2 linked regions of the Archangium violaceum genome follow. The protein of the gene in region 1 interacts with the protein of each later gene in a pairwise test. Links are inferred from orthologs where the notes say so. Each region holds a gene or a part of one and is shown in the gene's direction. Other genes may lie near its edges.

Region 1 (6,053 bases):
CCGCGCTGCGCGAGACGCTGCGGAAGCTGCCCGAGAGCGCGCGCAACGATCCGCGCGTGGAGACCGTGAAGAAGATGCTGGATGCCCAGCCGTACGGGCCGGAGCAGGTGCCCGAGGAGGTGCGGCGCCGCTTCGAGGCGCTCGACGGCAAGGGCATGTTCCTCCTGTTGTTCCCCTCGGTGTCCAACCACGACACCCGTGAGCTATCGGCGTGGGCCTCGCAGATCGACGAGGTGGTCGACGGAGCCAGGGCCCGGGGCGTGGACCTCGCGGTGCTGGACAGCAACCGGATCGCCGCCCGCATCTTCTCCATGGTGCGCGGGGATGGTCCGTTCATCCTCTGGGCCGCCGCGACCGTGGTCTTCCTGACCATCCTCGCCAGCCTGCGCAGCTTCAAGCGTGCCTGCCTGGTGGCCGGGCCACTGTTCCTGGGCATGCTGTGCCTGGCTGGCGGCATGTACCTCTTCGACGTCCAGCTCAACTTCATCAACGCCGTGGTGCTGCCCAGCCTGCTCGCCATCGCCGTGGACAACTCGGTGCACCTCTACCACCGGTACGAGGAGGAGGGCCCCGGCTCGCTGGGTCACGTGGTCCGTCACACGGGCCTGGCGGCGGTGGTGGCCACGCTGTCCAACGCCGCGGGCTACGGCGCACTGTTGATCTCACATCACGCCGGACTGCGCTCAATCGGTCAGATTGCAATTCTGGGAGTGGTGTGCACCTTCCTGGGCACCACGGTCTTCTTCCCGGCCATGCTCGCGTTGATGGAGCGGTGGTCCGGGCGGAGGAAGGAGGGGGGCATGATTCGGAGCCTGGAGATCGGCGCGCCTGTTGCCACTGAGGCCGCTTCGGAACCGGGGGAGCGTAAGTCGGCGTGAACCCTTGGACCTCGTACAACCAAGCTCGAGCGAGGGCTCGGGACGTCCACCTGCGGGGAGTCGACATCGTCATTGTCGTCGCCTGCTCACTGGCCGCCCTGGCGCTCGTGGGCCCCGCGCGGTGGGCTCCTGGCTCCACGAGGTCCGCCGTTCATTTCGCCATCTTCGCGCTCGGGCCCCTGGTGCTGCGCACCCTGGAGTCCTACTTCCCCCGGCACCGGCTGCTGGCCTTCGTGGCCTCCTTCTGGCTGCTGCCCGTGTTGAGCCTCAGCCATGGGCTGCTCAATCCGATGGTGACCGCCGTCACCCCGGGGTTGCGCGACGCCCAGCTCGCCACCATGGACCAGCGGCTGTTCGGCTTCCAGGCCTCGGTGCTGCTCGGGCACGTGGTGCCGCCCTGGCTCACCGACATCCTGATGATCTGCTACTACGGCCACTTCGTCTGGCCGTTGGCACTGGGCCTGGTGATGTACTTCACCGGTCGCCGTGACGCCTTCCACGAGTACCTGCTGGCGCTCAGTCTCTTCTTCACCTTCAACTATGTCTGCTACGCGTTGGTGCCGGCCATCGGCCCGCGCTACTTCCTCTTCAGCGAGTTCTCCCAGCCGCTCCAGGGCGTGTGGGTGACGCCCTTCCTGGACTCGGTGATGCGCATGCCGCCGTTCGCCCGGGACTGCTTCCCCTCGGGCCACACCGGGACCACGCTGGTGGTGTTCGTGTACGCCTTCCGCTTCGTCCCGCGCTTCTTCCGGGTGATGTTGGTGCCGGGGCTCGGCCTCATCCTCGCTACCCTGGTAGGCCGCTTCCACTACGCGACGGACCTGATCTGCGCGGTGCCGCTGGTGATGGTGGTGGTGGGCCTGGCCCTGGGCTGGAGCCGGGCGACGGCGCGGCGCGAAGCGGTGGCGCGCCCGATGCGGATGGACGCTATCGTGCGCCCCTGAACAAGGGAGCGTACGCATGAGCAGGCCAATCCTCGCGGGCCGCGTGGCCCACCTCGGCACCACCGTCTTCTCCGAGTTCAGCGCGTTGGCCCTGAAGCACGGGGCCATGAACCTGGGGCAGGGCTTCCCGGACTTCGACGGGCCCGAGGCCATCAAGGAAGCCGCCCGCAGGGCCATCACCGATGGGGTGAACCAGTACGCCCCCAGCACCGGCCTGCGAGACTTGCGCGTGGCCATCGCCGAGCACGGCGCGCGCTTCCACGGACACACCGGCATCGATCCGGACACCATGGTGACCGTCACCAGCGGTGCCACCGAGGCCATCCTCTGCGTGATGTTGGGCCTGGTGGATCCGGGCGACGAGGTGGTGGCCTTCGAGCCCTTCTACGATTCGTACGACGCCAACATCGGCTTCATCGGTGCGAAGGCGCGCTATGTGCCGCTGCGTCCGCCGGATGCCGCGCACGCCACCTGGTGGTTCGACCGCGACGAGGTGCGCGCGGCCTTCGGTCCCCGGACGCGGTTGCTCATCCTCAACACGCCCCACAATCCCACCGGCAAGGTGTTCACCCGCGAGGAGCTCGAGTTCCTCGGCGAGCTGTGCGCCGAGTTCGATGTGCGGGTGCTCTCGGACGAGGTGTACGAGCACATCGTCTTCGGTCCGGCGCGGTACGTGCGTCCCGCCACGGTGCCCTCACTGACCGACCGGACGGTAGGCGTGAGCAGCGGCGGCAAGTCCTTCAGCCTCACCGGTTGGAAGATTGGATGGATCATCGCGCCACCGGCCTTGCGTGACGCGGTGCAGCGGGCCCACCAGTTCGTGACATTCGCCACGGCGTCGCCTCTGCAGGCGGCGATGGCGGCGGCGCTGCGGATGCCGGACGCGTATTTCCAGGAGCTGTCCGCCACCTATCTGGCCAGGCGCGAGCGTCTGCTGTCGGGCCTCGCGGAAGCGGGGCTGAAGGCGTACGTGCCCGAGGGCAGCTACTTCATCATGACGGACATCTCCGGGTGGGGCTTCGCGGACGACGTGGCCTTCTGCCGCCACCTGGTGACGGAGGTGGGAGTAGCGGCCATCCCTCCGAGTGTTTTCTATGGTCCCGAGCACAAGTCCCTGGGGCAGGGGATGGCGCGCTTCGCCTTCTGCAAGACGGAGGCGGTGCTGGATGAAGCGGTGCGCCGGTTGAAGGTGGGACTCGCTCGGGGCCGCTGACGTCTGGACATCGGGAGCCGGGCGGCTTGCGACCCCTACACCCCGATGCTACATCCCGCGCAACCATGCCCTCCTCTCGTTCCCCGACCGAGTCCAAGAGGCTCTCCGCTCCCCGTTCCAACCAGTCCGCCAAGAAGGCCGGCCGGTCCTCCACCTCCACCAAGGTGTCGAAGGCCAGCAAGCCCGCCAAGGCGGCGAAGAAGGCCATGAAGGCCGCCACGAAGGCCGTGAAGGCAGTCGCGAAGAAGGCCGCCAAGGCCGCTCCGCGCAAGAAGAACGGGGTGGTGCGCTCCTATGACCCGGCCGCGGTGAAGGCGGTGGGCAAGGCCACCGAGAAGTGGGCGAAGAGCGACCTGGCCGCGGTGACGCAGAAGATGCCGCTGCGCCGCAAGTCGTTCGTCACCGACTCGGGCATCCCCATCCCCGACGTGGTGACGCTGGCGGATCGCAAGACGGAGTCCCCGGATCGCATCGGGCTGCCGGGCCAGTTCCCGTTCACCCGCGGCCCCCAGCCCACCATGTACCGCGGCCGCCTCTGGACGATGCGCCAGTTCGCCGGCTTCGGCACGCCCGAGGACACCAACAAGCGCTTCAAGTACCTCATCAGCCACGGCATGACGGGCCTGTCCACGGCCTTCGACATGCCCGCGCTCATGGGCTACGACTGCGACCACTCCATGAGCCGCGGCGAGGTGGGCAAGGAGGGCGTGAGCGTCTCCTCGCTGCGTGACTTCGAGACCCTGTTCGACGGCATCCAGCTCGACAAGGTCACCACCTCGATGACGATCAACGCGAGCGCGATCGTGGCGCTCTGCATGTACATCGCGGTGGGTGAGAAGCAGGGCGTTCCGATGGCGAAGCTCGCGGGCACCATCCAGAACGACATGCTCAAGGAGTACATCGCGCAGAAGGAGTGGATCGTCGGCCCACGGCCCGCGGTGCGGATCGTGACGGACATGATCGAGTTCTGCACGAAGAACATGCCCAAGTGGTACCCGGTCTCCGTGAGCGGCTACCACATCCGCGAGGCCGGAGCGACGGCGGTGCAGGAGCTGGCCTTCACGCTGGCCGACGGCATCGGCTACGTCGAGGAGTGCGTGAAGCGCGGCCTGGACGTGGACGACGTGGCGCCGCAGCTGTCCTTCTTCTGGGACGTGCACAACGACTTCTTCGAGGAGGTCGCCAAGTTCCGCGCCGCGCGCCGCATCTGGGCCCACGTGATGCGCGATCGCTTCGGCGCGAAGAACCCGCGCTCCATGCAGCTCAAGACGCACGCGCAGACGGCCGGCGTGTCGCTCACCGCGCAGCAGCCCTACAACAACGTGGTGCGCACGGCGCTGCAGGCCTTCGCGGCGGTGCTCGGCGGCACCCAGTCACTGCACACCAACTCGCTCGACGAGACGTACGCGCTGCCCACCGAAGAGTCGGTGACGATCGCGCTGCGCACCCAGCAGCTCATCGCGCACGAGTCCGGCGCGGACCGCGTGGTGGATCCGCTCGCCGGCAGCTACTACATCGAGTACCTCACGGACGAGATGGAGAAGCGGGCGCTCGAGTACATCCGCCGCATCGACGAGATGGGCGGCATCATCCGGGCGGTGGAGGAGCAGTACCCGCAGAAGGAGATCGGCGAGAGCGCCTACCGCTTCCAGCGCGAGGTGGAGCAGGGTGACCGGCTCATCGTCGGCGTGAACGCGTTCAAGTCGGACAAGGACGCGCCCATCGAGCTGCTGCACATCGACGAGAAGGTGGCCGAGTCGCAGATCGCCCGGCTCAACCAGGTGAAGGCGGAGCGCGACCAGGCGGCGGTGGACGCGGCGTTGGCGAAGGTGGAGGCCGCGGCGCGGGGCACGGACAACATGGTGCCGCCGGTGCTCGAGGCCGTGAAGGCCTACGCGACGCTGGGGGAGATCTGCGACGTGTTCCGCAAGGTCTGGGGCGCGTACCGCGAGGGCGGCGCGTTCTGAGCGCCCCCTCCCTCCCTCTCCCTCTGGGAGAGGGTCGGGGTGAGGGGATGTGCCGGGTCTCCGGGTCACAGGGTCGGATAACCCGTGGCCTTTGGCCCTGGAGGCCAACGCCATGAGCTTCTTCGGCGAGCTGTACCTGCGCTCCACGCTGCCGTTCATCTCGGAAGAGATGACGGCGAAGGAGGCGGCATATCTCGCGAAGCACTTCGCGGATCTCCGGGTGCCCGGGCCCGTGGTGGACCTGGGCTGTGGCCACGGCCGGCACGCCGCGCGCCTCAATGCGCAGGGCCCCCTGGCGGGCCGTGTCATCGGCCTGGAACTGGATGCTCTTTCACTCCAGGAGCGGCTCCCAGGCTTTCCAGCGGTGCGAGCGGATCTCCGCTCCCTCCCATTCCGCACGGGCTCGCTGGCGGGGGCGTACGCCTGGTATTCGACACTGTTCGTCTTCTCGGACGAGGAGCACGTGGCCCTGCTGAGCGAGGTGGCGCGGTGCCTGCGGCCGGGAGGGCGTCTGGTGCTGCACACCGTGCCGTACGAGCGGCTCGCGGCCCAACCCGAGGCCTCCTTCTCCACTCGATTACCGGACGGAAGCCTGCTGGAGGAGCGGAGCCGTTTCGACGCGGCGCGTGGTCGGGACGAGGCCTCCAGGCGACTGACATTCCCGGACGGACGCGTCCTTTCAGGGCAATATGCCGTCCGTTACTATCCCCTTGCGGATTTGATCCAACTGTTGGACTTCACGGGATTTTCGATGTGCTGGGTGCATGGCGGGCTGGAGGGGGAGCCGCCGTCGGGCACGTCAACCGATCTCATCGTGGGAGCTGAGCTGCGACATGGCTGAGAGGAAGCTACGAATTCTGGTGGCCAAGCCGGGCCTGGATGGTCACGACCGCGGAGCGAAGATCATCGCTCGGGCCTTGCGCGACGCGGGCATGGAGGTCATCTACACGGGGTTGCACCAGACGCCCGAGATGATCGTCAACGCCGCCATCCAGGAGGACGTCGACGCGATCGGCATGTCCATCATGTCGGGAGCGCACATGACGCTCTT
Region 2 (7,185 bases), 3.5 Mb from region 1 along the record:
GCGCGCAGGTTGCTCTGGAGGTTCTCCGTGCGCGTGGTGCCCACGATGCAGCTGGCCACGCCCGGCACGAAGGCGGCGAAGCGCAGGGCCAGCTCGCTCCAGTCCAGGCCCTCGGTGTCCAGCGCCAGGGCGCGCATCCGCTCCCAGTACGTGGCGATGTCCGGGGCACCGGGGCGCTCGGCGAAGCGCCAGGGCGCGTTGCCCAGGGGCCGCTTGGCGATGACGCCGATGCCCTTCTCCCTCGCGACGGGCAGACCCCAGTCGATGACCTTCTGGTCGAAGACGTTGACGGACGTCTGCACGGAGCCGAAGGCCCCCGAGTGCAACGCCCACCTCAGGGGCGCGTTGTCCCCCGAGTACGCGGCCACGCGCACCTTGCCCTGCTCCACGGCGCGCCGGAGCGCGTCCACCACGCCCGGGCGCTCCAGCACGTCCACCGGACACGAGTGGAAGTGCACCAGGTCGATGACGTCGGTGCGCAGCCGGCCCAGGGCCAGGTCGATGCCCTGGGTGATGCAGGGGCCCGTCCAGTCCTCCACGCCGGGCACGCCGTAGCCGCACTTGGTGGAGAGGACGAACTCGTGCCGCCGCCCTTGCAGGTAGCGGCCGATGCGCTCCTCGGACAGCCCATAGCTGGGCGCCGTGTCGAGCAGGTTGATGCCCGCGTCCAGCACCCCGTGGAGCAGGGCCTCGGCGCTGGCCTCGGACAGCTCTGGACTTCCCACCGGCCCCGCTCCGAATCCCAGGACGGACACTTGAAGGCCGGTGTTGCCCAGAGGTCTGCGAATCATCACGTGCTCCCGCTTCCACGCGCGGCCAGGTCGATGAAGCCGCGAATCCAGATGAGGTTGATGGCGTGGCTGGCTTCTAGCGGAGTTCGCGTGGTGGTCTCCAGTGCCGTGGCGTAGGGCACCCCGCAGCGCAGGAAGTAGTCGGTGACGCTCCCATCGTTGTACTCGATGAGGCCGTCCGTGTCGGTGCGGTTGACGTCGTCCACCTTCTCCTCTCGCATGATGCGGGCATAGGCCGACGCGGCCTCCATGAGCGGCCGGTAGGCGCTCTTGTCCCCGAAGGTATAGGCGTAGGTGGCGGAGCCCGGCAGGTAGTTGTCCTGGTGGATGTCGAGCGCCGCGTCGGGAGCGGGGTAGCGCACGATGTCCGAGCGCACCGCGCGCGTCTCCTTGGGGCCTCCCTCGTAGAGCGCCCAGCGGAGGAAGGGCTCGCCGTGGTTGAGCTCGCCCTTCCACTCCCCGGGCGCGGTCTCGTAGCGCAGGAAGTCGTTGTTGGGTTTCTCGCCGCTGCGGTTGTAGCGGGTGCCGTCCTCGAAGCCCGAGGGGTTGATGCAGGGGTACACGCGCAGGCCCACGCGACGTTCACGGGCGTACGTGACGATGTCCTCGAAGTACTGGCACAACGTGAGCGGACCGGCGGGCTCCTCGCCGTGGAAGCCCGAGGTGATCACCAACCAACGCTCCCCGGGCACGGTGAGCCGGAAGAGCGGGTACTCGACACCTCCCTCGACGACTCGGGCGTACTCGTTCACCTCGGCGATGTCGGCGTAGGCGCGGATGCGGCGGGCGTACTCTTGGTAGTTGTGTGGCACCCCTCCAGGGTATCCACGGGAGAGGTGGGCCGGGGACGGAATTGGACCCCGGTCCATCCACGATGTGTGCTTCCGCGTGCACTCGGCTATTAGTGAGCGTTCATGTGCTCACGAACCCCGGCCGTCACCTGCTGGCGCTGCTCGGGGGTGAGGATGCGGTGGGCCTGCAGGGCGGCGTCGGCCACCTTGTGGGCGAAGGCCCGGAATGCGTCCACGCGCGCGTCCACCAGGGCGTGCACGGCGTTGCTGTCCGGGTTGGGGGACTCCCACTGACTCATCATCTGGGCCCGCGCGTCCTTCTGCTGCTCGAAGAGGCGCTTGCCGTCCTCGAAGAGCGAGTCCTTCAGCCCGTGGATGGCCTGCTTCTGGGCGTCGGTGGCCTTCAGGTCCTCCAGCTTGTCGTCCAGCTTCCAGGTGATCATCTGCTTCACGCGCTCGGGGTCGCGCGGGCCACCGCCGAAGTGTCCGCCGCGGAAACCCGACAGGAGGACGAAGGCGAGGACGGCGGAGCCGGCGAGGAGGATCTTGTTCTTCGTGGTCATGGCGTATGCTCCCAGGGGCCTTCCCGGCCCCGCGTTCTGCTCGTGGACGCCGTCAATCGGCGACGGTGTACAGAATGCGAGAGGCCCGTTGAGGGGGCTTTGTGGCGGGGTAAAGAAGTGTGAAGGCCACGCGGCGGGCTCCGGCCGGTGGGCTCCGGCCGCCTGGAGACCCCGGCCGCTCGCCCGCCCGGCGACCTGGCGGGAGAGGGCCCCACGCGGCCATCCCAGGTGGCAGGGCCTGTGCCCCATTCCCGACCTGATGGCTCCTTCACGGCCCGTGGAGGCCGTGGCACAAGGCGCCGGGGCCGACTTTCTGGCCCCGGACACGCCGTCCGGCCGGAAACTGGCGAGCGGCGTCTCGCTGAACAAATGTGATGCTGTAGACCCCCTTCCTGACTACCTTCCAGCCATGTCTTTTACCCATCTCCACCTGCACTCCCTGTACTCGCTCCTCGACGGCGCGATCCGGATGAAGGACCTCATCAAGACGGTGAAGGAGAAGGGGATGACGAGCGTGGCCGTGACCGATCACGGCAACATGTTCGCCACCATCGACTTCTACAAGAAGGCCAAGGACGCGGGCATCAAGCCGATCATCGGCATGGAGACCTACGTCGCCGGTCCCAAGGGCCGCAAGGATCGCACCGAGAAGGTGGGCCACCACCTCATCCTGCTGGCCAAGAACAAGGAGGGGTACGACAACCTCAAGTACCTCTCGTCCATGGCCTACCGTGAGGGCTTCTACTACCACCCGCGCATCGACAAGGAGCTCCTGAAGGACCACAGCAAGGGGCTCTTCGCGCTCACCGCCTGCCTGGGTGGCGAGGTGACGGGCGCGGCCTTCCGCGGGGACATGGACCACGCCCGCAAGGCGGCGCTCGAGTACAAGAACATCTTCGAGCCCGAGCACTTCTTCCTCGAGGTGCAGTCCAACGGGATGCCCGAGCAGGAGAAGGCCAACGAGAACCTCAAGCAGCTCAGCCGGGACCTGGCCATCCCGCTGTGCGCCACCGCGGACGCGCACTACATCAAGCGCGAGGACGCGCGCGCCCACGAGCTCCTCATGTGCATCGCCAGCGGCAAGACGCTCGCCGACGGCAAGCGCATGAAGCACTCCACGGACAAGCTCTACGTCACCAGTCCCCAGGAGATGCTGGAGTACTTCAAGGACACGCCCGAGGCCGTCCACAACACCCAGCGCATCGTCGAGCAGATCAACCTGGAGCTGAAGCTGGGCAAGCCCATGCTGCCCACCTTCCAGGTGCCCGACAGCCACACGCCGGACAGCTTCATGGCGGAGCTGGCGCGCAAGAACCTGGAGGAGCGCTTCAAGGAGATCGACCTGGCGCGCTTCCGCGCCGGCCAGCCGCCCGTGGACCGCGAGCCCTACAAGGCCCGTCTGGAGCTGGAGATCGGCGTCATCCAGAAGATGGGGTTCAGCGGCTACTTCCTCATCGTCCAGGACTTCATCAACTGGGCCAAGCAGAACGGGATTCCGGTGGGACCGGGCCGTGGCTCGGGCGCCGGTTCGCTCGTGGCCTACTGCCTGCGCATCACCGACCTGGATCCGCTCCCGTACAACCTCCTCTTCGAGCGCTTCCTCAACCCCGAGCGCGTGTCGATGCCCGACTTCGACGTCGACTTCTGCCAGGACCGGCGCGACGAGGTCATCAAGTACGTGGGCCGCAAGTACGGGGAGAACAACGTCGGGCAGATCATCACCTTCGGCTCGCTCAAGGCCAAGAGCGTGCTGCGCGACGTGTGCCGCGTCTTCGCGCTGCCCTTCAGTGAGGGGGACCGCATCGCCAAGCTGGTGCCCGAGGTGCTCGGCATCACGCTCAAGGACGCCATCGAGCAGGAGCCGCGCCTCAAGGAGATGATGGAGAAGCCCACCGCCATCGGGCAGGTGGAGGGCAAGGACGTCACCACCAAGGACGTGCTGGAGATCGCGCTCGCGCTGGAGGGCCTGCACCGCCAGCCCGGCATGCACGCGGCCGGCGTCGTCATCGCCGACAAGCCGCTGTGGGAGTTCGTGCCCACCTACCAGCCTCCGGGCCAGGACACCCTCATCACCCAGTTCGCCAAGGACGAGGTGGAGGCGGCGGGCCTGGTGAAGTTCGACTTCCTCGGCCTCAAGACGCTCACCGTCATCCAGAACGCGCTCAACCTCATCAACCGCAACCCACCGGACGGCAAGCCCATCCAGCGCGAGGACATCCCGCTGGATGACCCGGAGGTGTGGAAGCTGATGGCGGACGGCGACACCGCCGGCGTCTTCCAGATGGAGTCCAGCGGCTTCACCGAAATGGTGATGAAGCTCAAGCCGTCCTGCTTCGAAGACGTCATCGCCGCCGGCGCGCTCTACCGCCCGGGTCCGCTCGACTCGGGCATGGTGGACGTCTTCATCAACCGCAAGCACGGCCGCGAGCCGGTGGTGTACCCGCACCCCCTGCTGGAGCCCGTCCTCAAGGACACCTACGGCGTCATCGTCTACCAGGAACAGGTGATGCAGATCTCCCAGGTGCTGGGAGGCTACACCCTGGGCCGCGCGGACCTGCTGCGCCGCGCCATGGGCAAGAAGAAGGCCGAGGTCATGCAGGCCGAGCGGGCCGGCTTCCTCGAGGGGTGCAAGAACAACAACGTCGACCTGAAGGTGGCCGGCGAGATCTTCGACCTCATGGAGAAGTTCGCCGAGTACGGCTTCAACAAGAGCCACTCGGCGGCCTACGGCCTCGTCACGCTCCACACGGCCTGGCTCAAGGCGCACTACCGCGTGGAGTTCATGGCGGCCCTTCTCACGAGCGAGAAGGAAAACACCGACAAGGTGGTGCTGCACATCGGCGAGGCCCGGCAGTCGGGCGTGCAGGTGCTGCCGCCGGACGTGAACCAGTCGGACATGGCCTTCGGCGCGGTGGAGGGGAAGATCCGCTTCGGCCTGGGCGCCATCAAGGGCGTGGGCGAGGGGGCCATCGAGGCCATCGTCGAGGCGCGCAAGGAGGGCCCCTTCAAGAGCCTGTTCGACTTCTGCGAGCGCGTGGACTCGCGGAAGGTGAACCGCAAGGTGTTGGAGCAATTGGTGAAGGCGGGCGCCTTCGACTTCGAGAATCGCCCGCGGCGGCAGCTCTTCGAGAGCATCGAGCGCGCGATGAGCCGCGGCTCCAGCAGCCAGAAGGACAAGGCCGCGGGGCAGAGTTCGCTCTTCGGGATGCTGGGCGGTGGTTCCTCGGGCGGCGGCGGCGGGATGAAGGACGACTACGTCCAGGTGGAGGAGTGGTCGGAGAAGGAGCGCCTGGCGCTGGAGAAGGAGGCCATCGGCTTCTACGTGTCGGGCCACCCGCTGTACCAGTACGACAAGGAGCTCAAGCGCTACGCGCGGCCCATCACCGCGGTGCAGCGCGCGCGCAAGGACGAGAAGCTCACCATCGCGGGCATCGTCGCGGCGCTGCGCGAGCGGCCCACCAAGACGGGCAAGCGCATGGCGTGGGTGACGCTGGAGGACCTGTCCGGCTCCATCGAGCTGGTGTGCTTCCCGGGCAAGGACGGCACGCGCAACGTGATGGGCAAGGACGGCAAGTGGACGAAGCAGGGGCCCAAGCCCGGCTTCGAGCACTGGGAGCCGCTGCTCAAGAGCGATGATCCCATCCTCGTGACGGGCACGGTGCAGCTCAACCAGCGCGACGAGGACACGCCGGTGGCGGAGCTCATCGTCGAGGACATCCAGAGCCTCAAGGCCGTGCGGGAGAAGCGCACCAAGCGGCTGGAGCTGCGGCTGCCGGTGGACCTCGCGACGGAGGAGCGCATGGCGAAGCTGGCGGAGATCGCGAAGCAGTACGCGGGCGCGACTCCGGTGGCCGTGAGCCTGCTGTTCGCCAACGAGGCGGAGGCGCTCATCGGCAACACCTCCATCAAGGTGCAGGTGAGCGACGAGCTCATCCAATCCGTGGAGCGGCTCTTCGGCATGAAGGTGGTCGAATTCGGCTGAGCGCGGGCGTGGACGCTGCCCGGGCGTTCTGCTCAAGTGGCCCTCCTCCACGAGGGAGGGCCTTGAATGACGGCGGCATATCAGTCACTGCGCATCGAACAGGCGGACGGCATCGCCGAGGTGGTGCTCACCGGTCCCGGCAAGGGCAACGCGCTCGGGCCGGACTTCTGGCGCGAGATGCCCGAGGCGCTCCGGAAGCTCGACGCGGATGACTCGGTGCGCGTCGTCCTCCTGCGCGGCGACGGCTCCCACTTCACCTACGGCCTCGACTTGATGGCCATGATGGAGACGCTCGGGCCGCTGCTCACGGGCGAGGGCAACCTCGCGCTCGAGCGCACGAAGCTGCTCCAACTCATCGACACCATGCAGGCCTCCACCGAGGGGCTCGCCCGCTGCCGCAAGCCGGTGCTGGCGGCGGTGCACGGCTGGTGCATCGGTGGCGGTATCGATCTCATCGCCGCGTGCGACTTCCGCTACTGCTCGCGCGAGGCGAAGTTCTCCCTGCGCGAGGTACGCGTGGGCATCACCGCGGACCTCGGCGCGCTGCAGCGGCTGCCGCGCATCATCGGCGAGGGGCACACGCGCGAGCTCGCCTATACCGGTGGCGACATCGACGCGGACCGCGCCCTCCAGATGGGACTGGTGAACCAGGTCTTCGCCACCCCCGAGGAGTTGCTGGCCGCGGCGCGCGCCACCGCACGGAAGATCGCCGACAACCCTCCGCTCGTGGTGCAGGGGGCCAAGCAGGTAATGGAGTATTGCGCGGACAAGTCCGTGGCGGACGGCCTGCGCTACGTGGCGGTGTGGAACTCCGCCTTCCTTCAGTCACATGACCTCGCCGAGGCCTTCGCGGCATACGCCGAGCGGCGGCCTCCGCGCTTCCAGGGGAGATGAGTCACATGGCACAGGGTGTATTTCGAGATGATCTGCTGGCGGGCAAGGTGGCCTTCATCACCGGCGGCAGCAGTGGCATCAACCTCGGTATCGCCGAGGCCTTCGTGAAGGCGGGCGCCAAGGTCGTCATCAACGGCCGCAACGTGGAGAAGCTGGAGGCGGCC

Evidence for each region.
Region 2: the proteins of JQX13_RS41375 (region 1) and dnaE interact in binary tests that used the Escherichia coli proteins (3 or more experiments, as listed by UniProt). The link is inferred for Archangium violaceum from one-to-one orthologs.

Annotation. Positions count from the first base shown.
Region 1 is NZ_CP069338.1:9,791,645-9,797,697, reverse strand. What follows is about bases 951-3,936. They hold JQX13_RS41375 (aminotransferase class I/II-fold pyridoxal phosphate-dependent enzyme), read left to right. Parts: upstream 951-1,838; coding sequence 1,839-3,035; downstream 3,036-3,936. Other genes in these bases: JQX13_RS41370 (acyl-CoA mutase large subunit family protein), read left to right, coding at 3,101-3,936; JQX13_RS41380 (phosphatase PAP2 family protein), read left to right, coding at 951-1,822. Also shown: JQX13_RS41385 (efflux RND transporter permease subunit), read left to right, coding at 1-878; more of JQX13_RS41380, read left to right, coding at 875-950; more of JQX13_RS41370, read left to right, coding at 3,937-5,002; JQX13_RS41365 (class I SAM-dependent methyltransferase), read left to right, coding at 5,115-5,843; JQX13_RS41360 (cobalamin B12-binding domain-containing protein), read left to right, coding at 5,836-6,053. UniProt on the Escherichia coli protein: Shows aminotransferase activity with methionine and histidine as substrates, and to a lesser extent also with phenylalanine.
Region 2 is NZ_CP069338.1:6,272,225-6,279,409, forward strand. Bases 2,210-6,327 are described here. They hold dnaE (DNA polymerase III subunit alpha), read left to right. Parts: upstream 2,210-2,554; coding sequence 2,555-6,127; downstream 6,128-6,327. Other genes in these bases: JQX13_RS26885 (crotonase/enoyl-CoA hydratase family protein), read left to right, coding at 6,194-6,327. In the rest of the region: JQX13_RS26865 (aldo/keto reductase), read right to left, coding at 1-791; JQX13_RS26870 (hypothetical protein), read right to left, coding at 791-1,603; JQX13_RS26875 (Spy/CpxP family protein refolding chaperone), read right to left, coding at 1,693-2,145; more of JQX13_RS26885, read left to right, coding at 6,328-7,021; JQX13_RS26890 (SDR family oxidoreductase), read left to right, coding at 7,027-7,185. UniProt on the Escherichia coli protein: DNA polymerase III is a complex, multichain enzyme responsible for most of the replicative synthesis in bacteria. This DNA polymerase also exhibits 3' to 5' exonuclease activity. The alpha chain is the DNA polymerase catalytic subunit.